3 regions of the Arthrobacter sp. NPDC092385 genome follow, and region 3 is predicted to be linked to each of the others. Evidence: riboswitches for the same ligand, from Rfam matches in the RefSeq annotation. Region 3 holds a riboswitch; each other region holds the start of a gene.
What was found. A riboswitch is a leader RNA that binds a small molecule or an ion and turns the genes downstream of it on or off. The one in region 3 is predicted to bind cyclic di-GMP.
Positions count from the first base shown of each region.

Region 1: linked by a shared signal. The riboswitch ahead of ACIQCY_RS00900 (glycoside hydrolase family 26 protein) and the one ahead of ACIQCY_RS06315 (hypothetical protein) in region 3 are both predicted to bind cyclic di-GMP.
Region 2: linked by a shared signal. The riboswitch ahead of ACIQCY_RS01545 (response regulator transcription factor) and the one ahead of ACIQCY_RS06315 (hypothetical protein) in region 3 are both predicted to bind cyclic di-GMP.

Region 1 is NZ_JBIVQL010000001.1:180,454-190,326, reverse strand. Features, by position in the region: gene ACIQCY_RS00940 (ABC transporter permease) at 1-95, opposite strand, end outside; gene ACIQCY_RS00935 (ABC transporter permease) at 104-1,093, opposite strand; gene ACIQCY_RS00930 (ABC transporter substrate-binding protein) at 1,191-2,894, opposite strand; gene ACIQCY_RS00925 (aminoacyl-tRNA deacylase) at 3,028-3,501, shown strand; gene ACIQCY_RS00920 (GNAT family N-acetyltransferase) at 3,520-3,978, opposite strand; gene ACIQCY_RS00915 (GDSL-type esterase/lipase family protein) at 4,143-4,499, shown strand; gene ACIQCY_RS00910 (ROK family protein) at 4,513-5,727, shown strand; gene ACIQCY_RS00905 (peroxiredoxin-like family protein) at 5,773-6,444, opposite strand; cyclic di-GMP riboswitch class I at 6,721-6,795, shown strand; gene ACIQCY_RS00900 (glycoside hydrolase family 26 protein) at 6,813-8,048, shown strand; gene ACIQCY_RS00895 (DNA-formamidopyrimidine glycosylase family protein) at 8,166-8,975, opposite strand; gene ACIQCY_RS00890 (hypothetical protein) at 9,013-9,177, opposite strand; gene ACIQCY_RS00885 (hypothetical protein) at 9,278-9,529, shown strand; gene ACIQCY_RS00880 (multidrug effflux MFS transporter) at 9,479-9,873, opposite strand, start outside.
Region 2 is NZ_JBIVQL010000001.1:304,099-313,971, reverse strand. Features, by position in the region: gene ACIQCY_RS01585 (DnaJ C-terminal domain-containing protein) at 1-49, opposite strand, end outside; gene ACIQCY_RS01580 (nucleotide exchange factor GrpE) at 257-919, opposite strand; gene dnaK (molecular chaperone DnaK) at 922-2,793, opposite strand; gene ACIQCY_RS01570 (DUF2252 domain-containing protein) at 2,934-4,247, opposite strand; gene ACIQCY_RS01565 (EAL domain-containing protein) at 4,300-5,016, opposite strand; gene ACIQCY_RS01560 (hypothetical protein) at 5,204-5,428, shown strand; gene ACIQCY_RS01555 (LysE/ArgO family amino acid transporter) at 5,514-6,116, opposite strand; gene ACIQCY_RS01550 (LysR family transcriptional regulator ArgP) at 6,185-7,087, shown strand; cyclic di-GMP riboswitch class I at 7,188-7,262, shown strand; gene ACIQCY_RS01545 (response regulator transcription factor) at 7,397-8,212, shown strand; gene ACIQCY_RS01540 (hypothetical protein) at 8,217-8,678, opposite strand; gene ACIQCY_RS01535 (DUF6221 family protein) at 8,789-9,049, opposite strand; gene ACIQCY_RS01530 (MMPL family transporter) at 9,180-9,873, opposite strand, start outside.
Region 3 is NZ_JBIVQL010000003.1:275,918-285,790, forward strand. Features, by position in the region: gene opgC (OpgC domain-containing protein) at 1-2,270, opposite strand, end outside; gene ACIQCY_RS06310 (glycosyltransferase) at 2,267-4,330, opposite strand; cyclic di-GMP riboswitch class I at 4,624-4,698, shown strand; gene ACIQCY_RS06315 (hypothetical protein) at 4,716-5,903, shown strand; gene ACIQCY_RS06320 (NADPH-dependent F420 reductase) at 5,952-6,638, opposite strand; gene ACIQCY_RS06325 (response regulator) at 6,673-7,452, opposite strand; gene ACIQCY_RS06330 (ATP-binding protein) at 7,449-9,041, opposite strand; gene ACIQCY_RS06335 (hypothetical protein) at 9,239-9,403, shown strand; gene ACIQCY_RS06340 (DUF368 domain-containing protein) at 9,624-9,873, shown strand, end outside.

The DNA.
Region 1 (9,873 bases), on a different contig from region 3:
GCGAGCTTCGGTGTCAGGGGCGGGAACGTGCGTTTGGGCCGCGTGGAGCGGGCACTGGTCGCGGCGATCCCCGGGTCCTGGGTGGTGGTGGTCATGGCGAGTCCTAGCTTCGGGCCCGGGTGCGGGGATCGATGAACGAGTAGAGGAGGTCGACGATGAGGTTCGCGCCAAGGACGGACAACGTGATCACGAGGAAGAGGCCCTGCATGAGGGAGTAGTCGTTGCTGCCCACCGCGTTGAGGAGCGCTGAGCCGATACCGGGGTAGGAGAAGACCGCCTCCGTGACGATCGAACCGGCCACCACGAACCCGAGCGAGATGGCGAAGCCCGCGACCGACGGCAGGACGGCGTTGCGCGCGGCGTAGGTGGTCATGATCCGGCTGGGTCGGAGTCCCTTGGCCTCCGCCGTCAGGATGTAATCATCGGAAAGGGTGGACACCATCATGTTGCGCATCCCGAGCATCCAGCCGCCCACCGAGGAGATGACGATCGTCAGGGCAGGCAGAGTGCCGTAGTAGATGACGCTGCTGATGAAGGCCCAGTTCCAGCCCGGGCTCACCTCGTAGACGTTGTAGCCGCCGTTCAGCGGGAAGAGGTCCCACATCCCGCCCAGGACGAAGAGGAGGATCAACGCGAGCCAGAAGTAGGGCACCGACTGCAGCATGGTGGTGACCGGGATGAGGTTGTCCAGCCAGGACCCCCGCTTCCAGCCGGCGAGCATTCCGAGCACCACACCGAGGACGAAGGAGATGATCGTCGCGATGCCGATCAGGCCGATGGTCCATGGCAGGGTCTGCCCGATGATGTCGGTCACGGATGCGGGGAAGAAGGCGACGGAGGTCCCGAGGTCGAGGGTGAAGAGCTTCCCGAGGTACTGCCAGTACTGCACGATCAGCGGTGCGTCCGTATTGGTACCGAGGAGCAGTTCCACCGCCTCCCGTGCTTCCGGTGTCACCGGCCCGCGCTGGGCGAGCTTCGCCAGCATGATGTCCACGGGGTTTCCCGGAAGAAGCCGGGGCAGGAAGAAGTTGACCGTCAGTGCGGCCCAGAACGCAATCAGGTAGAACCCGAGCTTCTGAAGGATGTATTTCATGGGGATCGACTTTCCACGGCTGGTCGAGGTCCGGTAGCGGATGGGACGGATGCCCTTTCGGGCACCCGTCCCATCCGCTGATCCGGAACGGGGGCTGCTACTCGGCAGGCGTGATGTTCTTCAGCACGATCCCGTTGTCCCAGGCCTTCCACGTCGCGGCGAGGGCGTACGGGTCCTCGTTGGTGGGCCAGCCGGTGGCACGCTCCGTGTTGAACTCGGTCAGGAGCGAGTTCACGTAGATCGGGATGTAGGGCATGTCCTTGACGATCTCGTCCTGGATGATGCCGTACTGCTCCTTCTGCACCGCCTCGTCATTGGTGGACCGCGCCGTGGCGAGGGCCTCGTCCACCGTGGGGTTGCTGTAGCGCGCGGTGTTGTTGTTCAGCGCGGACTCGCCGACCGGCGTCGTGTTCGCGGAGTTGTACCACTTCTCGTAGGAGTAGTACGGGTTGTTCGACGGCTGCAGCCCGATGGACTCGAGCGTCAGCTGGTACTTGCCGATGTTGAGGTTGTTGATCCACTCGTTGTAGGTGATCGACGTGGGGTTGAGCTCGATGCCGACCTCGCGGAGCTGCTGGGACATGGCGTCGTTCAGCGAGATGAAGTCGCTGTAGCCCGTCACCGTCTGGATGCCGAGTGAGAGCCGTTCGCCGTCCTTCTCCCGGATGCCGTCGCTACCCTCGACCCAGCCGGCGTCCTCGAGGATCTTCTTGGCCTCCTCGACATTGGCGTTGGCGGGTGTCTCGGTGTTCTCGGGGTCGGCTATCCAGTCCGCGTCGCGCTCCGGCAACACCAGGGTGGGCGACGCCGTTCCGGCGAATCCGCCGCCTGCGAGGGCATTCAGCTGCTCACGGTCGATGCCCTGGTAGATGGCCTGGCGCACGGCGGGGTCCGTCTGGGGGCCCTCACAGCCCAGTTCCTCGTTGGAGCAGGTGAAGATCGAGGCCGTCAGAGCGGGTGTGTTGACGTAGGAGAGGTTTTCGTTGTCGGAGAGGATCTGCTCGAGACCGGGCAGGAAGGAGCTCATCCAGTCGACCTCGCCGGCCAGGAGCGCGCCGGTGGCGGCATCGGCGCTTTCGAGGGAGATGTAGCGGACCTCGTTGATCGCCGGCTTGCCCTCCTCCCAGTAGAGGTCGTTCTTCTCGAGCAGGTAGCTCTGCGCAGTGAAGTCCTTGACCTTGAAGGGGCCGGTTCCTACGGGGTTCGAGTTGGTCTCGGTGATCGGGTCCGCGACGTCCTTCCAGATGTGCTCGGGGACGATGCCACGGTTGCCGAGCACGCTCGGCTCCTGCATGAAGGAGTTCTCCTGGAAGGTCAGCACCGCGGTCGTGTCGTCCGTGGCCTCGGCGGTTGCCGAGAGTCCCGTGGTGTTCAGTTCCGGGGTCTCGTTGACGAGGTTGAAGGTGAAGGCGACATCCTTTGCGGTGAACGGCTCGCCGTCGGACCATTTGACGCCCTCTCGGGTCTTGATGGTCAGCTGGGTGCCGTCCTCGTTCCATTCGAAGGACTCGGCGAGCAGCGGCGTGGGCGGCTCGTCCGAGGCTGCGTTGTACCAGAAGAGCGGCTCGAAGATGACGCCGAGGGTGGGCTGGAGTGCGGTCGAGGAGAACGGGTTGAAGTTCTCGGAGATGGTTCCGGTGGCTCCGTTGAAGACGGTGACGGAGCTGTTCTCCGACCCGCCGCCTCCATTCGATGCGCCCCCGCTGCCGCCGGCGCAGCCGCTGAGGGCGAGGGTTGCGACGCTGAGCATCGTGGCAGCGGCCAGGCCCAGTCGCCTGGAGCCCGAGAGTGTTGAGGACATCTTTGTACCTTTCATCGGTGGGCGGCCACGGTGCCGCCAGCTGGTTCGACCACCCGTGGAAGAACTGCTGGTTACTTTCTTAGGGCACTTTATTAGGCAAGTCAAGTAAGTACCGGACATTAGGATGGCAAGGATGGACACCACCGGGACCCGCCCTCTTCCTGCCGAACGCGACGCCCGGAGCCGCGGACTCGACATCCACCTGGTCCGGAGGAACGACGACGGCACCTTCGCCGAAGCTGCAGCGGCACAGGGTCTCACGGGTGCGGACGGGGTCAAGACGATGGTGGCGAAAGTCAGCCGCGGCACCACGGTCTTCATCCTCATCCCGGGAACCCGGCGTCTCGACTGGTCCAAGCTCCGTGCGCTGCTCGGGGTGAACAAGGCGTCCCTCGTGGAGCCGGACGCGGCCCTCGAGATCACGGGGTACGAGCCCGGAACCATCACGCCGCTCGGCAGCAGCAAGGTCCTTCCGGTCTACGCCGACGCGCGCATCCCGGGGCGCCGGATCGGCATGGGCTCGGGATCGCAGGAGTTCCTGCTGTTCACCGACGCCGACCCGCTGCTGGCGTCCCTCGGAGCCGTCGTCGGGGACATCACCTCGTAGGCAGTCCGGCCACCTCGCTCACCCCAGGGTGCGGGCGTAGCAGACGGACCGGGTCTCGCCGGCGTACGCCCCGAAACCGGGAATGCGGCGATAGCCCTCCCGTTCGTAGAACCTCATCGCATCGGGTTGCTCCGTGCCCGTCTCGAGCAGGAGCTCGTCGCATCCCACAACCCGGGCCTCCTCCTCGATCCGCCTGAGGACCGCCGTGGCAACGCCCTTTCCTCGGTACGCGGGGCGCACGTACATGCGCTTGACCTCCCATCCGCCGTCGCCGAGCGGCCGCAGGCCACCGCAGCCGACCGCAGCACCGTCGGAGGTCCGAGCCACCACGAAGAACGGCACGTCGTCCACGGTGGGCGGCCGTCCCGGCTCGTGGTCCTCGCTGCCGTAGCGCACGTGCAGTTCCGCCTGCTGCGCGTTGCGCAGCGCCTCGGCCTCGGGCGCGTCGAAGGACACCTGTTCAAGAGTGAGCTGCATAAGGGCGTACATCCTCGCAGGATCGGCGATTGGTCTCCTTTTATCCTCGCACCGGGAGGGGCCTGGAGGACGGGCGCGGCCGCCCCTGCTCTATCGCCCGGACGGTAACCGTACTGACTTAGGCTACTGAACAGAGTGCATCGAACGCAGGAGGCCTCGTACACATGGAGGGACGGGTGGTCTTCGCTGGAGACAGCGTCACCGATTGCGGGTGGCGTGGGGATTCCGACGGTCTCGGCCATGGCTGCGTACGCCTCCTGGCAATCGCGCACGAACTGGCAGGGTGCAGTGTGCGGAATGTCGGGAAGGGCGGGGACCGGCTGCAGGACCTGGAGCGGCGATGGCGGAGGGATATGCTCGGCGCGAGACCCGACGTGGTCTCCGTGATGATCGGCATCAACGGCACCTGGCGGTGTTTCGACAGCGGAGAGGAGTCCGGGATCGAGGAGTTCCTCGGTCGGTATCGTGCCCTCCTCTCCGGGAGGCCGCGAGGCCGATCCTCCACCCGCATCCAGTGCTGAGCTACCATTGACCGTGATTGAAAAGACCCGCCGCCGCGAGTCTTCCCGGGGCAGAATCATGGACCTGATCCGCTCCAGCGGACCCATCAGTCGCGTGGAACTTGCCGAGAAGACCGGGCTGACCCAGGCCACCATCTCGACCCTCGTGCGCACGCTCCTCACCGAGGACATCATCGTCGAGTCCGGCCGCGGCGAATCGACGGGCGGGAAACCCCGCATGTTCCTCGAGCTCAATCCGGCCTCCCGACTCGGCATCGGAGTGCACATCGGGCAGGACTACATCACGTACATCATCGCCGACCTCCGCGGACATGTAGTCGGCAGGCGCCGCGTCGAGGGTCCGGGCGATACGTCTCCCCTGACGGTGGTCAGCCGGATGACCAGGGATATCGAGGCCCTGATCGCCGACTCGGGCGCGGACCGCAGCAGCATCGTCGGAATGGGAATCGCTACACCCGGTCCTCTCGATCGCACCGCGGGCACCCTGCGCAACGCCCCCTCTCTGGAGACGTGGAGCGATTTCCCGATCCGCCGGGCGTTGGCCTCGACCACCGGGTTCCACTGCGAGTTCGACAACGATGCCACCGCGGCCGCGATCGGGGAGTACTGGCTCGGCGCCACCGAGGGCTACGCGAACTACGCCTCGGTCTACATGGGCTCGGGTATCGGCTCGGGCATCGTCATGGACGGCACCATCTATCAGGGCGTGAGCTCGAACGTCGGCGAGATCGGCCACGTGACGGTCGATGCCAAGGGCCTGCAGTGTCCGTGCGGCAACATCGGATGCCTGGAACTCTATGCGAGCCCGAGGATCGTCGTCGCCCAGGCCGCGGACGCCGCCGCACGGGGTGACCTCGACATCCCTTTGACGGGCGTGATCTCGGAGGACTTCGCCGCCTTGGGCACCGCAGCGATGAAGGGGGATCCGACGGCGCTGCGACTGATACAGGACTCGGCCCACTACGTAGCGAGCGCGGTGATCTCAATGGTGAACCTCCTCGACCTCCAGCTCATCGTCCTCGCCGGGAGCGCCTTCTCGAGTGCCGGCGGCTTCTATGTGGACATCATCAGGGAAGCCCTCTCCCGACGTGCGATGGCGCGGGCGATCCACCCCGTGGAAGTCCGCCTGTCCGTCAACGGCAACGATGCCGCAGCACTCGGTGCGGCAACGCTCGTCCTCCAGGATCGGCTGTCGCCACGAACCCTGCGCTCGGTGTCCTTCGCCTGAGCAGACTCGGCGCCTGCGACGGCACGCCGGATGCTGAGGGCGGCCCTACAGCGTGATCAGGGCGTCGATGATCTCCCAGGTCTCCGTCCGCGTCGTGTAGTCCACCCGCACATCGATCATGCGGATGGTGCCGGTGGCGTCGACCACGACCACCGTGGGGAACGGGATCGCCGCAGTCCGGTCCATGTTGGACCCGGCGACGTCGATTCCGAGCGCGGCCCGGGCGCGCATCGATTCCGCGCTGGGCACGGTCACGATCCCGAGGTGTCCGGCGAGCGCATTTCCCTCGTCCGAGTACAGCGCGAAGTTCAGGCCGGCGTCGCTCGCTGTCCGCAGGGAGATCTCGGGCGCCTGCGGACTGATCGCGATGAGCCGGGTCCCGAAGGCCTCGACGACCGGACGCAGCTCGCGCTGGTAGGTCTGCAGGGCGATGCTGCAGTACGGGCACCACGAGCCGCGATAGAACACGATGATGGCGGCTGCAGCTCCGAGCACGTCACCCAGCCGGGTCCGATGCCCCGTGGTGTCGAACAGGACCGCATCGGGAAGCCTGTCGCCGACGCCTGCGATCCCGCTCGGGAGCCCGGCCCGGCGGAGGTCCTCCTGCTCGCGCGCGAAGACCGCGGCGAGCACCGGACCGACCTGCGCCGCGAAAGTGGAACTGTATTCGTCCACCTGCGCTGCGATGGTATTCGTGAATGCCGGTCTCTGCTTCATTCGTTCCCCTCAAAACCCCCCGGCCACAGGAGCCGTGAACCCGCAGCAGAACCCATTGTGGTCCAGGCCACGGCAGATTCCCAGCACTACGCCCGAGATCGGCGAAACCGATGGCGTGCGGCCGCTCCTACGCCCTGGGTACTCCGTACCTGCGCAAGACCTGCATCAATCCTTCGTCATCCTTCGGCTCGTCCCGAGCTCATGGCGGTAGGCCGCGCCGCACAATGGAAGAGGCCCCGCGATCCGGCGGGGACCAGGACGCCCGGGCAACCGCCCGGCGGACAAGGGCAAACCCGGTGCGAGCCGGAGACGCAAAGCCACGGGACCCCTGCGGTCAGCCGGGCTACCGAACCAGCGAGGCGCCGATCATGCTTCTACTTCCAGGGAAGTCCGCATCCTTTCGCGATGTACGCGGAACCACAGCGCGCCTGCTCCTCCTCGTCACGGCGATGGTCGTCCTGATGGTCGGCCTGGCTCCGCCGCCCGCCCAGGCAGCAGCCACCATCGCACTCAGCAGCACGTCAGGAGCAGCCGGCACCACGGTCACGGTGACGGGCTCCGGCTTCCCCAAGCGGACCAAGGGAACGGTCGTCGCGGGGACCACCCGGGTGGCCATGACCACGACGGCGTCGGGTACGTTCCAGGCCTCGATCGTGGTTGCGGGGTCCGTGACCATCACGGCAACGGCCGGAAGCGCCACTGCGAGCGCGTCCTTCGCCGTCGTCGAACCCGCTCCTGTCTCCACGGAACCCAGGAGCATCCGGTTCGGCGTGGGGACCAACGGCGGCCCGGCGGCCGGCGGAGAGCTCGACGAGGTGGCAGGCATCGCCGGCGAGGCCCCCTCGATCGTGCTCTCCTACAAGGACTTCAACCAGCCCGCACCCATCGCCGAGCTCGATGCCGTCCGCGCCCGTGGCGCGGAGACGCTCCTGACCTGGGAGCCGTGGACGTGGGGAGGCGGCGTCTCGCAGCCCGCCTACTCCCTCGACCGCATCGCGGCGGGCGACTTCGACGCCTATCTGCGCGAATGGGGTATGGCGCTCGGACAATGGGGCCAGCCCGTGTACCTCCGCTTCGCCCACGAGATGAACGGGGACTGGTACCCGTGGGCGGAGGGTGTCAACGGCAACGGTGCGGGCGACTACGTCGCGGCGTACCAGCACGTGCACGATGTCGTGGCATCGACGGGCGCGACGAACATCAGCTGGGTCTGGAACCCGAACGTGCCCTACTGGGGCTCGACGCCCCTGGACCAGCTGTTCCCCGGCGCCGGCTACGTCGATCTCGTGGCCCTCGACGGCTACAACTGGGGTACCTCGCAGTCCTGGAGCACCTGGCAGGAACCCCAGGCGCTGTTCGGGGAGGGCATCGCGCAGCTCCGCCGGCTCGCACCCGGCAAGCCCATCATGATCGCCGAGACGGCTTCCTCGGAACTGGGCGGATCGAAGCCCCAGTGGATCAGCAGCCTCTTCAGCTACGTCTCCGCGCAGCAGGACGTGGTGGCCCTGGTCTGGTTCCACATCAACAAGGAAGCCGACTGGCGCATCAACAGCACCACCGCGTCCGCGGATGCCTTCGCGGCAGGTCTCGCCGCCCGTCGCTGACGTCCGCACGCGCCGGGCACGCACGGACACGCCGGGCACGCACGGGAGGGGCCGGGCACGCCGGGCACGCACGGACACGCCGGGCACGCACAGCACGCACGGGAGGGGCCGGCGGCGTCACCCGGAGGAGGCCCTCAACGGCTGGCAGCGTGGACACCACCAGGTGCGACGGCGGCCGGGGTCGCCGGGTACCTCGCCCCTGACGAGCACCGTGGTCCCGCACCTCAGGCACGGCTTCCCGGCCCGGCCTGCCACCCAGTGCTGCTGGCCCCTGCGCGTGTTCCCCGTGGTGACCTGGTGGGCGTTCGGCTGCAAGGCGGAGAAACGGAGGCATCGGGCCCCGAGAGCCACCAGCGCGGGGACGTCGACGTCCGCCAACGCGGTGTCCGGATGGACGCCGCGGAGGAAGCAGAGCTCGTTGGCCCAGAGGTTCCCGAAACCCGCGATGTTGCGCTGGTCGAGCAGGGCAGCAGCGACGCGCTCCCCCGGGTCCCGGCGGAGCCTGCGGATCGCCTCGTCGGCGGACCAGTCCTCCCGCAGCGGGTCCGGCCCGAGGTGCCCGACGACGTCGGTCTCGCTCCGGGTCGGCAGCAGGTCGACGACGGGGAGGTCGAGTCCGTACGCCGTCGGCCCGTCCTGCACCTCGAGGATCACGCGTGCATCCGGCAGCAGTCTGTGCGGCAGCTTCCTTCCCGCGGCCGTGACGGTCCAGGACCCCTGCATCAACAGGTGCGTGTGGAGTGTCAGTCCGCCGTGGAAACGGGTCAGCAGGTGCTTGCCGTGGGTCGCGTGGTCCGCCACCCGCATACCGTCCAGGACGTCGGTGGCATGGGCCGGAACACGGAGGTCCCCCCGCCTGAGCGTACGGCCGTCGAGTGATCTCCTGAGCCGCGCGGCCAACCGGAAGACGCTGTCGCCCTCGGGCATGCTGCCTCCCCTGTCTGGTCCTCGATCCAGGAGAAGGCTAGCTCCCACCACCGACGCTGGGCCCGCCCGGGGCGGCCCGCGAGGGCAGGGCCCGCGCGATCCGGCTTCCCATGGGCGGTGTCCCCGTCGCGCTGTACAACCACACGGAGCGGGAGGCGAAGAACACCTCGGGGTAGGGCACGGCGGCTTCCGTTATCCACATGCGGTCGATACTATTTCCCTTTGCCGGGTACCGCCCGGCATGCGTGGTCTAGAAGCGGGCCCGGCACCAGTGTCCACGTCGTATCACCGAACAGGCCCCCATGAATACCAGACTGTCGCCGTCCGAGGACTTCCCGGAAGACCTCACCACCCTCGACCTGCCCGAGGTCGAGGTACTGAACAGCAAGCTCCACCGCGAGCTCGACTACGAGTACGCCCGTGATGGCGAGCCGTCCCTGGAGACCGAGATCCGGCACGAGGAAGTAACCGAGGAACTGGACCGCCGCGACCAGCAGCCGGAGTCATCCCCGGTGAGTCCCGACGTCGTCGAATCCGCCCGCCGCTCCTCCTGAGGAACGCACCCCGGCCACCAGGAACAGGCCTGCCACGACCGCGCACGCCAGCATGACGACGGCGGTGGGCACGGGCGAGGACAACCCGAACGCGCCGGTGGCCGGGGCCAGTACTGCCGCGGCGACCATGTTGGACGCACCCAGCACGGAGGCGGCCGTACCCGCACGGAGCCCGTGATGCTCGAGCGCGGTGGCCTGCAGTGCCGGGTTCACCAGGCCGAACGACGTCGTGAACCCCATCACCGGAGCCATGAGCCCCCAGACGCCCAGCTGCGGGGCGAGCCCGACGCTCAGCAGCAGGACGACCGCGCTGATGACCAGGGCCACGGCGCCGATGCGGACCG
Region 2 (9,873 bases), on a different contig from region 3:
CACCGAGGATCTTGTAGAAATCCTTGTCGACCCAATCCTGACTAGCCAACTGGCGTCTCCTTTCGTAGGTACTGCTGAAGATGTAGGGGCCGGACGGGTCCGGCCGTACCCCGAGTTCCCGGCCTTTCCTCTCAACCGGTCAGTTCGGGGAAGACGGGTGGGGCCGTCTTCTGTAGGGCCTTCAATATTCCCGAGCGAGCTCTGCGAGCTCAGGAATTTCGTTGGCCCGGGAAGACTGCCCCACCCGGCGTTCCAGTTACTCCGGAACCGCCACGATGACCTGCGCGGCCCGGAGGACGCGCTCACCCTTGCGGTACCCGGCGCGGAGGATCTGGCTGACGCTGTCAGCCTCGACGTCCGCACTCGGCTGCTGCATGAGCGCTTCGTGGATGTTCGGGTCGAACGCCACGCCGACCTCGTCGATGCGGGTGAGCTCGTACGTCCTGAGGACGTTCTCGAGCTTGCCGGCGATCGCCGCGAACGGGCCCTCGGCCAGGTCGCCGTGCTGGCGTGCGGCGTCGATGTCGTCGAGGACGGGCATCAGCGAGTTGATGACGCCGATGATCGCCTGGTCCCGTGCGACGTCGCGGTCACGCTCGACGCGCCGCCGGTAGTTGACGTACTCGGCCTGCAGGCGGAGCAGGTCGTTGCGGAGCTCCGCGACGACGTCGACCGCAGGGTTGCTCTCGCCTTCGGCGCCGGCCTCGTTGAGGATGGCCTCGGCCTGTGCCAGGGCATCCCCCTCGGAGGCATCGCCAGCGGGTACGGCCTGCCCTCCGGCCGCGGATTCCTCCGCGGCCGGAGTGCCGGCGTCGTCCTGCTGCCCACGGACTTCGCCCGTCTCGGGGTCGATCTTCCGGTTGTCGCGAAAACTCACCGGCTCTGACTGGTGCTCTTCTTCATTTCCGTGGTGCGGCATGGCTACTTCTTCTCGCTGGTGTCTTCGTCGACGACCTCGGCGTCGACGATGTCCTCGTCGCTGCCTGCGGAGGCTGACTGGTCATCGGCCGGGGCCCCGGCGGCGGAGCCTGCGTCCTGCTGGGCCGACGCGTAGATCGCTTCACCGAGCTTCGACTGCGAAGCCTGCAGCTTCTCGAAGGCCGACTTCACCTCGTCGTCGTTGTCCTGCGACTCGAGCGCCTTCTTGAGGGCGTCGACGTCGGCCTGGACGTCGGTCCGGACGTCCTCGGGCAGCTTGTCCGAGTTGTCGGCGATGAGCTTGTCCACCGAGTAGGCGAGCTGCTCGGCGCCGTTGCGGGTGTCAGCGGCCTCGCGGCGCTTCTTGTCCTCGGCTGCGTGCTCCTCGGCCTCGCGCACCATGCGGTCGATGTCCTCCTTGGAGAGGGAGGAGCCACCGGTGATGGTCATCGACTGCTCGGTACCCGTGCCCTTGTCCTTGGCGGACACGTGCACGATGCCGTTGGCGTCGATGTCGAAGGTGACCTCGACCTGCGGGACGCCGCGCGGAGCCGGGGCGATACCGGTCAGCTCGAACGTGCCCAGCGGCTTGTTGTCCCGGGTGAACTCGCGCTCGCCCTGAAACACCTGGATGGCGACGGACGGCTGGTTGTCGTCCGCCGTGGTGAAGGTCTCGCTGCGCTTGGTGGGGATGGCCGTGTTGCGCTCGATGAGCTTGGTCATCATGCCACCCTTGGTCTCGATGCCGAGGGACAGCGGGGTGACGTCGATCAGGAGGACGTCCTTGCGCTCGCCCTTCAGGACACCGGCCTGCAGTGCGGCGCCGACGGCGACGACCTCATCGGGGTTGACGCCCTTGTTGGGCTCCTTGCCGCCTGCGAGCTCCCTCACGAGTTCGACGACGGCGGGCATGCGGGTCGAGCCGCCGACCAGGACGATGTGGTCGATGTCGGCCACCTTGATGCCTGCCTCGGAGATGACGTCGTGGAACGGCTTCTTGGTGCGGTCCAGCAGGTCCTTGGTGAGGTCCTGGAACTTGGCGCGCGACAGGTGCTCGTCGAGGTGGACGGGTCCGTCCGCCGTGACGGAGAGGTACTGCAGCGAGATGTTGGTGGACGTCGCCGAGGACAGTTCCTTCTTGGCCTGCTCCGCAGCCTCCTTCAGGCGCTGCAGGGCGATCTTGTCCTTCGACAGATCGGCGCCCTTCGCCTTGGCCTGCGAGAGCAGGTAGTCGACGACGCGCTGGTCCCAGTCGTCGCCACCGAGGCGGTTGTCACCGGCGGTGGAGCGGACCTGGATGGTGGAGAAGGCGTCCTCGTCCTTGCCGACTTCGAGGAGGGAGACGTCGAACGTTCCGCCGCCGAGGTCGAACACGAGGATCAGCTCGTCTTCCTTGCCCTTGTCGAGGCCGTAGGCCAGGGCTGCCGCGGTGGGCTCGTTGACGATGCGCAGGACCTTCAGGCCGGCGACCTCACCGGCCTCCTTGGTGGCCTGGCGCTCGGCGTCGTTGAAGTACGCGGGGACGGTGATGACCGCGTCGGTGACCTTCTCGCCGAGGTAGCTCTCGGCGTCCGTCTTGAGCTTCTGGAGGATGCGCGCGGAGATCTCCTGCGGCGTGTACTTCTTGTCGTCGATGGCGACGGTCCAGTCGGTGCCCATGTGGCGCTTGACCGAGGAGATGGTGCGGTCGATGTTGTTGACGGCCTGGCGCTTGGCGATCTCGCCGACCAGGACCTCGCCGGACTTGGAGAAAGCGACGATCGACGGCGTGGTGCGCGCGCCCTCGGCGTTCGCGATGACGGTGGGCTCGCCACCCTCGAGAACCGAGACGACCGAGTTGGTGGTTCCGAGGTCAATACCTACTGCACGTGACATGCAATTTCCTTTCGACTGCCCGGGATTTGCGAGGCGCTCATCCGCCGGGCGCGTAGATTGAGCGTTCTGCACTCAAGTATAGGCGGGGAGGCGCCGAGGATCAAAACGAAGTTGAGTCCTCTTGACTCAACTCCTTTTCCTCAGGTAGCGGGAACGGCGGTGATGAGGCCCTCCCGGAAGGCGTCGACGAAGAGCGCGTGATCCTTCCGGACCGTGTCCGCGTAGGCTTCACCGAACTCGACGATGTCCTCGATGAAGTCGGAACGCGAGCGCTCGACGGCGTCGAGGATGGCGGTCTCGGTGCGGAACGGCACCAGGTCGTGGTCGCTGTCCTCGTCCGTGGAGCAGTGGATCTTCGCGGTGGCCTGGCCCAGTGCCTCGAGGACGGGTTGCATCTGCTCCGGCTCCGTGAGGTCGTCCCAGGAGAGGTCCCGCTTGTAGGGGGAGAGTTCGGACACCACGAACGAGACGCCGCGGATGGTGGTGTAGCCCAGGAAGGGATCGGTGTGGGACTGCAGCGAGCGCTGGCTGATCACGGCCCGGTGCCCGTCGTCCGCGAAGTAGCCGCGGACGCGCTCGTCGTCCACGATCCGGCTCGGAGCGGCGATGTTCGACTGCTTCATCGTCAGGATGATGTCGTTCTCCTGCGCTTCGTCGAATCCTTCGATCAGCACGTTGTAGGTCGGCAGGCCGGCGCTGCCGATCCCGAAGCCCTTCTTGCCCACGATGCCCTTCACCCGGTAGAAGACGCGGCGGCGCGAGCGCTCGCTGTCGGGGATGGTCCCGAGATAGCGTTCGAAGGCCGCCGCCACCTCGGCATGCTCATCCTCGTCGAGCGTCCTGATCGAGCCGTCGTCGCGGAACTGGCGCTCGTAGTCCTCGATGAGCGTGAGCGAGTCGAGCAGCCGCGTGCGCCGCGCGGCGCGGGCCTGCTGCAGGACGTCGTGGATAGGGCCCTCCGTATTCTCGAGCCCGAAGGCGAAAGCGGACTGTTCGTCCTCCACGTAGTCGGCGACCCGGCCGAGGTACGCCTCGAGGTAGGTGCGGGCGAGGTTCCGTACGGCCTCGGACGGCAGGGCCTTCTGCCAGCACAGCAGCGTCAGCGACGCGACGAAGCGGCGCAGGTCCCAGGAGAAGTGACCGACATACGCCTCGTCGAAATCGTTGACGTCGAAGGTCAGCCGGCCCTCGTTGCTCATGTAGGTGCCGAAGTTCTCGGCATGCAGGTCCCCGTGGATCCAGACCCGGCCGGTGCGCTCGTCCGCCCAGCTGTCCTCGAGGTCCGCCATGTCGGTGTAGAACAGGGACGCACTCCCGCGGTAGAAAGCGTAGGGATCCGCAGCCATCTTCCGGAACCGCGCGCGGAAGGCGAGGGGGTCGACACCCATGAGGTCCTGATGGGCCTCGACGAGGGTGCTCACGATGTGCTGCTGACGGGATTCGGTGGCTGCCATCCGCCCACGGTACGCCTGCGCCTCCGCGATCAGGTCCGCGCCGTCCCGAACGCTAGGCGACAGCGGTGACGTCAGGGGCAGACCAGCGATGCACGTCCGGAAGTGCCTCGAAGGCCGGCTTCGCGAACCAGTATCCCTGGAACAGGCGGACGCCGGCCGCCGTGAGGAACAGGAACTCCGACTCCGTCTCGACGCCTTCGGCGAGCACCGTGATGCCCAGCTCGTCGGCGATGCCCACGACGCCGGTGACGACGGCCTGGCGGGCTGCACTGCTGTCGACACCGCGGATGAGCTTCATGTCGATCTTGAGCAGGTCCGGCTGGAACTCGACCAGGAGCCCCAGCCCTGCATGGCCGGCGCCGAAGTCGTCGATGGCGGTGGTGAAACCATGCTTGCGATACTCGGCGATGATATTCGTGAGGTGGGCGGTGTCCGTCACCTCCTCATCCTCCGTGAACTCGAACATGATGGACGTCGTCGGAAAGCTGTACCGCTCGGCTGCACCCAGCGTCGCCCGAAGGCACGCAGCCGGTTCGTAGACTGCGTTCGGCATGAAGTTGATGGACAGCTTCAAATCCTCACCTGCAGGAAACAGGCGCGACGCCAGTTCGATCGCCTTGACCCGACAGTCCTGGTCGAAGCGGTACTTCTGCTCCGGCCCGACCTTCGACAGCACCTCGAGAGCACCCTCGCCCGATAGGCCGCGGACCAACGCCTCATAGCCCCACACGCGACCGGCAACCGCATCATAGATGGGCTGGAAAGCCATGCTGAACTCGAAGTCGAGTCTCGAAGATGTCGCGCAGCCACTGCATGCCATGCGGAGTGCCCCCTCACTGGTTCCGTCCACGCCCAACGATATCCGGTGGGTCTGCGCCAGGGGTGTCGGACAAGCCCGGGCAGAGGCGCGTCGACACCGACAGCATGTCGCCACCGCTGGCTGCCATACTTCGGGCATGGATCTTGAACAGTGGTGGAACGACGTGATGCCGGAGACGCGGGACTGGCTCGTCGCCAACAACGGGGATGCACTGACGCCGGAAGTCGTCGCCGATATCAGCCGCGCGGGTGGCCTCATCGCCGCGGATTCCTGGTGGATGGGCGAGCGCGGGCCCGACGGCGTCTTCTTGTCCGACGCGGCGACGGACTGGATCGAGGAACGCGCCAACGGCGAGCAGTAGCAGCCGCTGCGGGGAGCACGCCGACGCGCCGGGCAGGAACGATTCCCTGCCCTGCCGATGCCGGGGCTGTGAGGCCGGCCTCCGGCTACCGGGCGACGAGCATCACCGCGAGGAGGAGCATGACGACGGCGATCAGCGCGTCCAGGACCCGCCAGGCCCAGGGCCGCGTGAAGAGGGGGGCCAGGAAACGGGCCCCGGCACCGAGAGCCGTGAACCAGACGATACTGCCGAGGCCCGCCCCGGCAGCGAACCACCACTTCCCCTCCGACCCGTGCGTACTCGCGAGGGACCCCAGCAGCAGCACCGTGTCGAGGTACACGTGGGGATTGAGCCACGTCAGGGCCAGGCATGTCCCGAGGGCCGTCTTCCACGACGTGGCGCGACCGCCGGCGGTCTCGAGGTGCTCGCCCCGAAGCGCCCGCCGCGCCGCGAGAACGGCGTATCCGCCGAGGAACGCCGCACCCGCCCACCGGACCACCTCGAGGAGCACGGGTGCCTGCTCGATGGCCACGCCCAGTCCGCCGACGCCGAGCGCGATCAGCACGAGGTCGGAGACGGCGCACACCACCACGACCAGGAGGACATGGGACCGGAGAAGCCCCTGCCGCAGGACGAAGGCGTTCTGCGAACCGATGGCGACGATGAGGGTCAGGCCTGCAGCGAGGCCGGTGGCAGCGGTGGTGATCACCCCACCAACCTAGGATCCGGCGGCGGTTCAGGCCAGCTAAAGGTTCTTCAGCATGGTAAGACGTACTTATGAAGCACGTCGAGCCCGCCCAGGCAAAGGCGCTCGCCGCCATTGTGGGCGAGGGCAGCTTCGAGGCTGCGGCGGCCGCGCTCTCGGTCACCCCGTCGGCTGTCAGCCAGCGCATCCGATCGCTCGAGATCGCCGTCGGCCGCCCTGTCATCACCAGGACCCGCCCGCTGCGCCCCACGGAGACCGGTGAGGCGATCGTCCGCTTCGCGAGACAGCTCGAGCTGCTCTCGGCGGAGCTCGCGGCGGAGCTCGACGCGAGCGGCGAGGGGCAGCGCCCACGCATCACCATCGTGGTCAACGGGGACTCGTTGCACACCTGGGTGCTGCCCGCGCTGGCCCCGGTCGCCGCGACCCTGCAGGTCGAGGTGCTGCGGGAGGACCAGGAGTACTCCCTCGAACTGCTCCGCAGCGGGGCCGCTGCCGCCGCGATCACCTCCGTGGCCGAGCCCGTGCAGGGGTGTTCCTCCCATTCCCTCGGCATCATGCGCTACGTCCCGGTCTGCACCCGCGAGTTCCACCAGGCGTGGTTCCGTGGAGGCGCGACACCGGAGCAGCTCGGTGAGGCCCCGGTGATCGTCTTCGACCGCAGGGACGACCTCCAGGACCAGTACCTCCGTTCACGGACGCGCCGCGCCCTCGACCCGCCCCGCCACTACGTCCCGGCGGCGCAGGAGTTCGCCGAAGCGATCCGCCTCGGCATGGGATGGGGGCTCGTGTCCGAGCTGGAGCTCGGGCATGAACCCGCTGGACGGGGCTTCACCGCGCTGGACCCGGACGGCTACGTCGATGTGCCGTTGTACTGGCAGCAATGGCGCCACGGTTCGGCGGCGCTCGCGGCCGTCGACGACGCGGTGCGCCGCGCATCGGCCCTCCTGCGACAGCCCGCCTCGGGGACGAGGTGACGGTGTGGACAGGGCCGCAGCAGAGTCCCCCGCCGCCGCGACACGTCCTGTCCTTGAAGTGTCAGGCAAGATTGCTAGTATCGTCGGGCGAGCAGCCGCTCGCCGACAATGGCAAACCCGGTGCAAGCCGGGGACGCAAAGCCACGGGACCCACGCGGTCAGCCGGGCCGCCGAAGGGAACAGGTCCACGGAGTATGCCCAGGACAGGTCAATTCCATACAGTCTCCGCCCCGGGCGTTCCGCCAGTACGGGGGCACTCGTCACCAGTCGCCTGGAGCGCGCTGCGGCGCCACTACGGGACGTCAGGCCATGAGTAGCCTTCCTGCCGGTGAGCGCCGGGCCGCCGTCGTCATCGAGGACGATCTCGACATCCGCAACCTCGTCTGCGCCGTCCTCGAGCAGGGGGGCTTCCAGGTGAGCGTCGCTGCCACGGGCCGGGAGGGCGTCGATGTCGTCCGGCAGCAGCACCCGGTGGTGGTCACCCTGGACATCGGGCTGCCTGATATCGACGGCTACGAGGTGCTGAGGCGGCTTCGCTCCACCACCGACTGCTACGTGATCGTCCTGAGCGGTCGCGCCGACGAGACGGACATCCTCACCGCCCTGCAGGCCGGGGCGGACGACTACGTGGTGAAGCCGTTCCGCCCGCGCGAGTTGAGGGCCCGCATCGATGCGATGCTCCGCCGCCCCCGCCTTCTCCCCGCCCATCCGCAAGCCCAGCCCGCCCCGCCCGCCGTGGCCGCACAGGGCCCCAGCGCCGGCAGCGGCCCCCGGGAAGGCTCCGACACCCTCCTGCGCAACGGAAACCTCGTGGTGGACAGCGAGGCCCGCACGGCGACCTGTTCCGGCGCGGAACTGCCGCTCACGAAGACGGAGTTCAACCTGCTGCACGAGCTGATGAGGAGCAACGGCGCCGTACGGACCAAGGAGGAACTGGTGCGCGTCTCGCGCGGCGGCGACTACCGCGGGTACAACTTCGTCAGCCGCACGGACGAACGCGCCATCGAGGTGCATATCGCCAACCTCCGCCAGAAACTCGCCCGCAGCGAGGGAGACCCCGACCTGATCACCACGGTGCGCGGGGTCGGCTTCCGCATCATGCCCCGACGCTCCGCCCCACGCTAGCGGCCTACTCCGAGGGCCGTTCCGGATACAGGTCCTGCAGCGCATGGATGGTATCGGCAGCGCACGCGCGGAGCAGGGGCATCGAACGCCGGGCGCCGTCCAGGCCATCGGTGGCGATGAGCCGCTGCGTCGCGAGCGCTGCGTGGCCCAGGCGGACTGCACCCGCCATGGCCGCCGACGTCGTCACGCTGAGGACGGCGTCCTCCGTCCCGCTCGCATCTCCCGCTCGCATCCGCTGGTCGAGCCGGTCGATCTTCTGCTCGAGCGTCGAGGAGAAGTCGCGGGCGAACCTCCCGACCACCGACGGGTCCGCGAAGTCACCCTCCATGTCCCTGAGCACCCCCGGATCGAGGAGCGGCGCCGCCGTCCCGGACGCGCCCGCACCCGGCAGGGCCTCGCTCTCAGGGTGTGCCGCCCCGCCGCCCTGGTGCTGGGCAGGATCTACCGGAGTCGAATGGATGGGCACATCCCAAGGGTAACGACGGCGGAAGATCGCGGGACAGTATCGACCGCTTCTTGCGCAAAGCTTGTGGAAGGACGGCGGGAGGGCTTACACGGAACCGGCGTCCGGTGGCCCTAGGCCTTCCACGCGGCCCTGAAATCGCTGTGACCCGACCACGGCAGCGCTACCAGCCGCAGGACGGCCAGCCCCTCGGCCTCATCGAGTCCGGCACTCGCGTAGTCCATGATCCGCCGCTTGGACCGGCACTCCGCGAGGACACGCTCCGGGTCGTACCAGCCGCGGGCTCCCCACACTTCCTCGGGGAGATTACCGACGCGGGCGGCTTTCTCGTCCTCCGAGATTCGGGCGTCCAGAAAAGCGGCGAGTTCATTCATACCCTCGAGCGTAGCGACAGTCTGCTCCACCCCGTGCCCGCGCCGCTCGAGCCCGCGGCTCCGGCGAGCGGGGGCGCCCCGCCGTACGAGCGGGCAGCCGATGCCGGCTCGAGGCCCCGCCCTCGGCGAGTCACCGTGGCGAGGGCACCCTGCCGAGCTTCGAGGGCCACCAGATCTTCGGCCCGATGTCGTACGCGAGGGCCGGGATCAGCAGCGAGCGGACCAGCACGGTATCCAGCAGGACACCGAACGCGACGATGAACGCGATCTGCGCGAGGAACAGGATGGGGATGACTCCCAGTGCCGCGAAGGTCGCCGCCAGCACGACGCCGGCCGAGGTGATGACCCCACCGGTGACGCCGAGCCCGCGGAGGATGCCGGGCCTCGTGCCGATCCGCAGCGATTCCTCACGCACGCGGGTCATGAGGAAGATGTTGTAGTCCACGCCGAGCGCCACGAGGAACACGAAGGCGAACAGCGGCACCGAGGCGTCCGCGCCCTCGAACCCGAAGATCCCGTTGAACACCAGTGCGGAGACGCCCAGCGCCGTCGCATTCGAGAGCGCCACACTGGCCACGAGGAGCAACGGCGCGAGCACCGAGCGCAGCAGGATGATCAGCACCACGAGGATGACGAGCAGCACGATCGGGATGATCCTGACGAGGTCGGCGAGCGCCGTGTCGTTCGTGTCGATCGCCACCGCCGTGACGCCGCCCACCAGCGCGTCGGGGCCGGCGTCGTCGAGTGCGGCGCGCAGGTCCCGCACCACGTCCTCAGCCTGCTCGGAGTCCGCCTGGTACTCGAGCGTCCCGCTGATCAGCACC
Region 3 (9,873 bases):
AGGGTCTGGTAGAAGCCCGTCGGGATGAAGGGGAGATCGAGTCCCAGGGTGTAGTTCAGCCAGAGGGTTCCCAGCGCCAGCGCGTAGGCACCCGTCGCCACGCCCACGAAGATCTTCCCCCGGTGGGTACTGAGCGCGTCGATGATGGCGCGGCGGTGATACCCGAGGACGACGCCGTGGACGAAGATCACCTGCCAGGTGAGCAGCGGGAAGACGTCCTGGAACTGTGAGGGGAGGACGCGCAGGTGGAAGATGCTGTCCACGATGTAGAGCGCCCAGCTGATGGCGAGCACCAGCCACCACAGCTTTCTGCGGAGCATCAGGACGAGCAGCGGGACCGTCAGTGTCAGCACCACGTAGAGGCCCATGATGTTGAAGGCCCACGGTCCCATGGTGAGGAGCAGGAGGTCCCGGATCGCGTACCCGGCCGGCGGGTAGTCGAACAGGCGCGTGATGTTCGGGTAGAGGTCGTACACGCGGCCTGCGGCCTCGGTACCCGCCCCGCCCGTCCCACGGTCCGTGAAGGTGGTCAGCACGGTCGCATCGATGAAGGGGACGAGGGACAGCAGGTAGACGGTGAGGACCACGGCCAGGGACGTGAGGTAGAGCTTGAGCGCCCTCCGGGTGGTCCCCTTCGCAGCCTCCACGGCACCGCGGCGCTCGACCGCGATGGGGTGCACCATCCCGAGCACGACGCCGGACAGCAGGACGAACAGTTCCGCGCCGGTGATGGTCCCGATGAGGTTGCGGGAGATGAAGGACCAGGGGCCGGCGACCTCGATGTGGGTGACGACCACCGAGGTGATGATCCAGCCGCGCAGCAGGTCGATCCGGGCGTCCCGCGGTGCATGCTCGTCCGGGTAGCGCCACTGCGGGACCACACGCTTGGCCAGTCCGGCCAGGAGCACCAGGGCGAAGAGCCCGACGACGCACAGCACGAGCCAGCCCATCACGGCGCTGACCGGTGCGCCGGCCTGCCACACCTGCCTGGTGGACTCGTTCGCGTCCTCCTGCGGAACCACGTCGGTGATCGGGCCGAGCCGAACCCCGGGTGCCGCGTCGAGGGTACTGCGGAGGGCCGCCGCCGTCGCATCGTCTCCGCCGAGGCCCCAGTCGACCGTGTGGCCCTGGGCCTCGGGCTCCGGGCGCGATGCCTCGAGCCAGGCGACCATGCCGATCTCGGGGTACTCCTCGGCGATGGCGGGGTCGAACACCTGGTTCAGCCATGCCCGCTTGATCTCCGCCTCCGGAGCGCTGTCGGAGTCTTCGGGATCGTGGAGGGCGGCCGTCTGGACGAGGAACCGCTTGCCCTTCCCCGCGGCGTACTCCTTCGCGAAGTCGATCCGGGGAGCGCCGGGAGCCGCACCGTAGGTGCCCGCGAGCTGGTCCGCGAACTTTCCCGGTTCGGGCAGCACGGAGGTCGTGATCGCGCCGGAGTACTCGCGCGTACCCTTCGCGTCCGTGGTCGCGCCCTGCTCGTAGCTGCCGAAGTGGTACAGGGACAGGCCCACCCAGTCCACGGCGTCGTCGCCGGGGTAGTAGGGCCGGTAGGGGTCGTCGCCCTCGTCGATCAGGCCGTTGCCATTGGTGTCGAGGGCGGTGACGGTGCCGGAGCCGAGGCCCTCCACGGCGCCGTAGGCCTCGGTGAACGGGTAGCCGGCAGCGTACGACGGCGCCCAGACCATCGCGGCGGACGGCACCCGCGCGTGGACCTCGTCGGCCAGGGTGCGGAAGGCTTCGACGTAGGTGTCGGGTTGCTGGCCCCAGCTGAACCAGGTGCCGTTCATCTCCGGGGCGAAGCGGAGGAAGAACCCGGTGCGGAATTCGTCGCTGATGCGCCCGAGCGTGTCCGCGAGATGATCGGCGTCGTCCTCCGTCAGCTCGGCGAGCGGCTTCGACGGCTCGAGGGACACGACGGCGACGGCACCGAGGGACGCCTCCTGCCGGACCAGATCGATCAGGTCGCGCTCCGCGTCGGCATCGAGCGGGTAGGCGACCGGCCGGCTGAAGAACGACGGCGTGATCCCGGTGCGGTCGGCATACGCGCGGGCGTTGTCGACGGACCAGTCGAGCTCGGGCCCGAAGTACCGGCCCTCCGTCAGCCCGGTCGGATCCTCGACGGGCGTCCGGTCGTTTTCGGCGGTGGTGGCGGGCAGGACGGCCGTGGTCGCCTGTGCCGGCGTGACTCCGGCCAGGAGTCCCAGCGCCAGCGTCACCATCAGGGTCAGGCATGCCGTCCACTGCTGTCGCCCCCGACGGGGAGCCGTCATCCCTTCGCTTCCTGGCGGGCCTTCGCCTTCGCGATGTCCGCCTGGTAGTGCTCGTAGCCCCGGTAGCGGACGGCCTCGATGATGACACTGAAGATGACGAGGTCGAAAATGACCCAGACGATGTTGACGGACGTCCCGAGGATGTCCGCCTGTCCCATGAGCATGCGGACGACGCCGACGATCACGGCGGCCACCAGCAGGCCCATGGCCCAGAGCTGCGGCTTCACGAGGTCCCACCGCAGCGTGTTGTCCTGCTGCAGGGTCTTGGGGGTGACGGCGAAGTCGAGGCTCCGCCCGAGGTACACGTTGCCGAACGCCGAGGTGATCGAGCGGATCCAGACGGGGAACAGGGCGAGCGAGTACTGCTGCCCGCGCCACGTCTTCACGCCCTTGCCGACCACGGCGAACAGCAGCTGGTTGACCAGCAGGAACGGGATCAGCCGCACGAAGAACTCGGTGCTGATCGAGTTGACCGGCAGGATCCCGAACAGCAGGTAGATGATCGGTGCCGCGATGTAGACGAGCGCTGCGAAGCCGGACAGGTAGCTCCACATGGTGGCCCAGTACATCAGCTTCTGGGCGATCGTGAGGCCCTTCTGCGCGAACGGGTTCTCGCGGAACATCACCTGGATGGTCCCCTGGCCCCAGCGCAGGCGCTGGGTCAGCATCGAGTTGAGATCCTCGGGCGCGAGCCCGTCGGCCAGCTTCTCGTGGTGGTACGCGGATTCCCAGCCGAGCGCATGCAGGCGCATGCACGTGGCCATGTCCTCGGTGACGGAGATGGTGGCCATCGGCATCACGGCCTGCGCCTCGCCACTGCGGTCGGCGTTGACCGATTCGATCAGGACGCGGACGGCGTCGATCGCGGCGAGCGGGGACCACGAGCGCTGCGCCAGCTGGTCGAGCGCGGCGTCGTCGACGACGGCGAGGCCGGGGGTGCTGGCGGAAGCGTCCTGCAGCCCGGCCTCCAGGCCCTCGATGTCGAGGTCCTCGAGCGAGGCCAGGTCCTCGTGGAAGGCCGCGATGTCCGCAGCCACGAGTCCGCGGGTGACAGCCACGACCCGCTGCTGGAACTCGTAGGTGACCTCGGAGATCCCGTCGCCCTTCCGCAGGCGGCGACGGACCCTGCGCAGGTCCTTCGCCACGAGGTCCAGGGCCTCGCCCACGCGCTCGTTGTGCGCGCCCAGGTTCTTCTTGGCCCTCGCGATGACCTTGTCCGAGGTCTTGAGCGCCTTGTGCAGAGCGAGTTCGATCTCCGTCACGTAGCGCGTGACGCCGAGCTGCATGAGCGCCTCGCGGCGGATGATGGCGTTCGAGCCGCAGAAGAAGGCCGCGTTCCACCCGTCCTTACCCTGCTGGATGGGGCCGTAGAACAGCGGTGCCTGGCTGCCCAGCGGATCCGAGTCCGGCACGTTGATGAAGACCTGCGGCGTCTGCACCAGTGCCATCTTCTCGTTGGTGAAGTAGCCGAGGGTCTTGTCGAGGAGGAGCGGATCGGGGATCTGGTCGGCGTCGAGGATGACGAGGAACTCGCCGTCCGTGGACATGAGTGCGTTGTTCAGGTTGCCCGCCTTGGCGTGCCGGGGCATGTCCTTCCAGTCCGCGGAGCGCGTGATCCACCCGATGCCCTCGGCTTCCGCGGCCTCGCGGACTTCGGCGCGGTTGCCGTCGTCGAGGATCCAGGTGTTGTGCGGGTAGCGGATCTTCTTCGCTGCGCGTGCGGTGGTGAGGACGAGGTCCAGCGGCTCGTTGTAGGTGGTGATGAAGACGTCCACGGTCAGGCCGGGCGGGGCCTCGGGGGCCTGTCGCTTCCGCAACCTCCACACCGTGAAGCCGAAGAGCAGGGAGTCGATCAGGGAGTAGGTCTCCGCCAGCACCAGCGGGATGGCGATCCACCAGGCGTCCCAGTTGATCGAATAGAGCCACCGCCACGCGATGTAGTTCAGCCCCAGGACGGCCGTCACGAGGACGATCGCCCGGATCAACAGCGTCCGGCCGCCGAACGAATCGTCCTGCTTGTCTCGATGTCCGTCATCGACGGACAGATCATCTGGTGACATGATCCCCATGCTTCAGCACACTCCACTTCCTGCTTCCGTGCGCGCGGGCACTGCTGCGGTGACTTGTGTGCGCCGGGCCGGCCGCACTGAGACGCTCACCGGGTCCGCGGGGACCATGAAGCATTAAACCAAGGTACCCGAGTGGAGGCATGGCGTCCGCCGGGCGGCGGGAGTGCGTCAATATTGAGCAATACCTGCGCTTATGGAAGGTCCTTCCGGAAGGGGCATGCGGGAGGATTGACGTGTCGAGGGACCTGCCACCAGGACCAGCGGCACCGCTGGATGCACCCGCTCAGCGATAAGGGCAAAACCGGTGCGAACCGGTGACGCAAAGCCACGGGACCCACGGGGTCAGCCGGGCCATCGAACAGCAAAGGTCTCAGCCATGCCTCCTTCGACCCTGTCGTCCCGTGCCCGCCGAGGGATGTCGGGCGGCCGGAGATCACTCCTGGGCGCCGCCCTGGCGGCCGTCCTGCTGATGGCATCGGTCCCCGGGCCCGTCACGGCCAACACCACCCCACTGGCCGTAGATCCCGGACCGGTGGGCGACTTCGCCTGGAAGGGCTTCAACTGGGAGAAGCGCCGGTCGAACGGCGCCCCGAACTACAACCAGCAGTTCGCCGCCGCCAACGTGAGTAGCCCGGACGCCAATGGCCACGTGACCATGACCCTCTCCAATCCGACCGGGGAGTCGACCATCGGCGCGGAGTTCAACACCACGCGGCACGGCTTCGGCTACGGCACCTACAGCACCACGATCGAGAAGGACCTCACCACGCTGCAGAAGGAAGTGGTGTGGGGCTGCCTCTTCACCTACGACCCGGCCGTGGCGCCCGGTTTCAACGAGATCGACCTGTGCGAGGCCAGTTCGTGGGGAGGCGGCAGCATCAACAACCAGGTGTGGCCGATCACCCAGGGCCACGGCTACTGGTTCGATGCCAGCAAGCCGCCAGGGGTCGGCAACGATACTGCGATCTTCGACGTCACCAGCCATCTCGTCCTGACACACCGGTTGATCTGGGAGCCGAACAAGCTCACCTTCGAGACCTTCGCGGGGGAGGGCTCCTCCGGGACGCTGCTCAAGCGCACCGTGAAGCAGGGCGAGAACGTGCCCGAGCCGGCCCGCGAGACGATCCACTTCAACCTCTGGGTCACCGGCGGCGGGGGAGGCGACCCGGCGCATGTGAAGCCCGAGAAGGTCGTCATCCGGGACTTCTCCTTCATCCCGGCCGGGGCCGGGCCCGTGGTGACGACCCCGACGCCGAGCCCGACGCCGACCTCGACCCCGACTCCGACCCCGACTCCGAGCCCGACGTCGACCCCGACGCCCACTCCCGCACCGGCCACTCCCGCGATCGCCCTGACCGCGACGAGCACGAAGGTCCGCAGCGCCACCTCGACCACGCTCACCTGGACGGGCGCCACGGGCTCGACCGTGACGCTCCTGACCAACGGAGTGCGGACCCGCATCGCCAATTCGGGCCGTTACACGACGACCGCGAAGGGCACCTCCGCGAGATACCAGGTGTGCGACGCGACGCGCTGCTCGCCGGTCGTCATCGCAACCCGGTAGCCCGCCTGTTCGGCCGGCTCCAGGCAGCGCTTCCCGAGGAGGTCCCGCTCAGCGCATCTTGGCGTAGCGCCTGGCCTGGCCGAGCGCCTCGCGCATGCCGTCCGCGTCATGCACCGTGCCGTAGCCCGGGGTGTCGCGCTGGAAGCGCCAGCCCTCCGCGAGGGACCCGGCGTCGACGGCGTCGAAGCCGAATTCGTCGAGGAGTTCCACCACGGCCTGCTTCGCGTCGGAGTCGTCACCCGCGATCGGCAGGGCCCGCCGGCCGGGGGTGCCGGCAGGCGTGCCGTCGGTGGTGAGCTGCTCGAAGTGGATGTTGTTGAACACCTTCACCACCGAGGAGCCCGGGAGGCGTCGCTGCAGGAGTTCGCTCGTCGTCGTGCTCTCGTCGTCGAGCTCGGCGATCCGGCCGTCGCGCTGGGGGTAGTAGTTGCAGGTGTCGATGACGAGCTTCCCGGCGAGCGGCTCCACGGGAACGGAGCCGATGTCCTTCAGCGGGATGGTGACGACGACGACGTCGCCCTCCGCGGCCGCCTCCTCGACGCTTCCGGCGCGGGCGCCCTCACCGAGTTCTCCGACGAGGTCCTGGAGCGTCTCGGGGCCGCGGGAGTTGCTCATGACGACCTGGTCGCCGCGACCGACAGCGAGGCGCGCGAGTTGCGAGCCGATGTTGCCGCTGCCGATGAAGCCGATGGTGCTGCGCCTGGCGCCTGTCCGGTCTGTCGTGTTCTCAGTCATTCCCACCACAACCTCCCCGGCCGGTGGTTATTCCTCAGGTGCTCCGCGCGTCGCCCGTCCAGACGTAGAACTTCTCGGGACGTCCTGCCGAACCGTACTGCGGGACGATCCGCGCCTGTCCCCGCGACACGAGGAACTCGAGGTAGCGCCTCGCGCTGACCCGGGCCATGCCGAGCCGTTCGGCGACGTCGGACGCCGACGTCCCGCGCCCGTGGCCGCGGAGGTCCAGCATGACGGCGTCGAGCGTGGGCGCGGAGAGTCCCTTCGGCGTCGTGACCGTCCTGGCCACGGCAATGCCCGACGGCGCGCTGCCGCGGCCCGCGCCGGTCCCCGCCGCGGTGCGCAGGAGCCGGTCGATCCTGCCCTGGTCCAGCGACGCGGTGCCGTCCGTGGCGTGGGAGTCGAGGTCGCGCCGGTATGCCACGTAGGAGTCCAGCCGCTCGTTCAGCACTGCGGCGTTGAAGGGCTTCACGAGATAGTGCAGGACCCCGCCCGCAACAGCGGCCCGCACCGTCTCGAGCTCGCGGGCAGCGGTGATGGCGATGACGTCGAGGGGCTCGCCCGGCCGGTTCCGCAGGGCGCGCAGCACCTCGATCCCCGTCATGTCCGGCAAGTGGATGTCAAGCAGCACGAGCCGGGGCCGCAGGTCCTCCACGAGTTCGAGCGCCCGCGCGCCCGTGTGCGCTGCGCCGACGACGTCGAACGCCCCGTGGGCGAGCAGGAACCCGGTGTGGATGCCGGCGACCTGGTGGTCGTCGTCGACCACCAGGGTGGGGATCGGCGCGGGAGCGGAGGAATGCGTCGCGTCGGTCATGGCACCTGCAGGGTGGAACGGGGGACGTCGAGGAGCGACGGCGCGAGCCAGACGGTGAACTCGGCGCCGCCCAGGCCGGAATCGTCGACGACGACGTGCCCGGAGCGGCGCCGCGCTATCCGGTCCACCAGGGCGAGGCCGAAACCCCGCGTCCCGGTGGAGCCGCCGTCCTTCGTCGAGTAGCCGGAGGAGAAGATGCCGTCGATGTCCTCCGGTGCGACACCGGGGCCGTTGTCGGACACCGTGACGCGCACGGCGTCGTCGGCGGTGTCCAGCTGGACGAGGACCTGGCCGTCGGCGCGACCGCTCCCGGTCACGGCTTCCATCGCATTGTCGATGAGGATGCCGAGGATGGTGACGACGTCGGTCGTGCCGTCCGGATCGAGTGTCGACGTGTCGTCGGTCCTGAGCGTGATGCCCTTCTCGGAGGCGATGGTGCTCTTGGTCATGAGCAGGCTCGCGGCGTCGGGGTCCTTGATGCCCGGCGCTATGGATCCCGAGACCAGCGAGCCGCCGTGCCCCGACCGCGAGATGAAGTCGACGGCCTGCTCCGTGCGGCCCAGCTCGAGCAGCCCGGAGATGGTGTGCATGCGGTTGGCGAACTCGTGCGCCTGCGCCCGCAACGCCTGCGTGGCGTCTCGTTCGCCGTCGAGGTCGGTGAGCAGCTGGTACAGCTCGGTGCGGTCACGGAGGATCATGACGCGCCCCACGCGCGTGCCGTCCACCAGGGCATCGGACGTGCGGGCGAGGAGCACACGTTCGCCGGACAGGACGGTCTCGTCGGTGTCGGCGGGGTCGGTCAGGAGACGGGCGAGGGCGGGCTCCATCACGTCGGCCGCCGGCCGGCCCGTCGCTGCGTCGCCGAGGCCCAGGAGCCTCTTCGCCTCGTCGTTGAGGAGTGCTATCCGGTGGTGCTCGTCGACGGCGACCATGCCCTCACTGATGCCGTGGATCATGGCGTCGCGCGTCTCGAGGAGGGAGGCGATCTGCTCGGGCTCGAGGCGGTAGATGCGGCGCCACACGAGCCGGGAGATCCAGATTGCCCCGGCGGAACCGACGAGCGCGGCGACGATCAGCCAGGCCAGCAGGCGGGGGAGGTCCTCGTAGAGGTCGGCGTCCAGTTCGGACTCCAGCGTGCCGACGGATGCGGTACCGATGATGCCGCCGTCGTCGCCGTAGATGGGCACCTTGACGCGCCAGGATTCGCCGAGCGTCCCTGTCTGCGTGCCCACGAAGATGTCCCCGGAGAGGGGGATGGACGGATCGGTGGAGACGAGCGCCCCGATGAGGTCGGGGTTCGGGTGGGAGTAGCGGATGCCGTCCTCGTCCGTGACGACGACGTAGGTCACGCCCGTGGACTGGCGGATGAGGTCGGCGATCGGCTGGATCGTCGCGCTCGGATCCGCCTGGTCGAACGCCTCGACGACGGAGGGCAGCTGCGCCACCGACTGGGCGACGCCGACCATGCGGTCCTCGTACTGCTCGCGGATCTGCAGCCGCTGCATGGCGACGGCCGTGGACCCTGCCACGGCGACGATGACGAGCACGATGGCCAACTGCAGGAAGAACAGCTGCGATCGAAGCGACATCGTTCGGATCATCCTCTTAGTGTGACACGCGTTCCTCCGTCACATCGGGCCGCTCCTGGTCTCGTTGCCCGGTTCGAGCACCATCAGGAATCAGTGGGGTCCCACTGCTTCCCGCCCGGCTTCTGCTTACCGGCGGCCTCGGAGCCTGCCTGGCCTCCGACGGCCGACCGACCGACCGACTCGGCCATACTGGGTAGATGAGATCCCTGTTGATTGTCCTGGCCCTTGTCGCTCTCGTCCTCCTGATCGTCGGGGTCGCCGTCGAGACACTGAAGTTCCTGCTCTATATCGGGCTGATCGTGCTGGTTGCGTCGGCCGTCCTGCTTCTGCTCCAGCGCGCTCGATCCCGAGCGCAGCGATAGGAGACGGTGCGGTCGGCGTGACCCGCTAGCAGCCCCGCTGGGCGCCGGCCGGGACGCAGGGGGCGGGCTCTCGACTTCCTCGCTGGGTCACGGTCGGCCATCGATCCTGTCACGGAACAGCAACCGTCGCCCCGATCGGGCGCTTCGGCCGAACACGGTCGTTAGTGTGGAAACGGTGAAATTCTCCTCCCGCACCGCCACACAGCCAACCCAGCCCGCCATGAGATCAAGGCTCGGCAACACGCTCTACGGAGCTTTGATCGGCCTCGTGGAGCTCGTCCCGGGGGTTTCCGGCGGCACCGTCGCACTCGTCCTGGGTGTGTTCGACCGCTTGGTGGCGTCGGCGAATCACCTCATCGGTGGTCTGGTGCAGCTCGCCGTGCAGCGTGACCGCCACAGCGCAGGACGTCGTCTGGCCCGAGTCGAGTGGGCGCTGGTCCTGCCGCTGGCCGTCGGTATGTTTCTCGCCC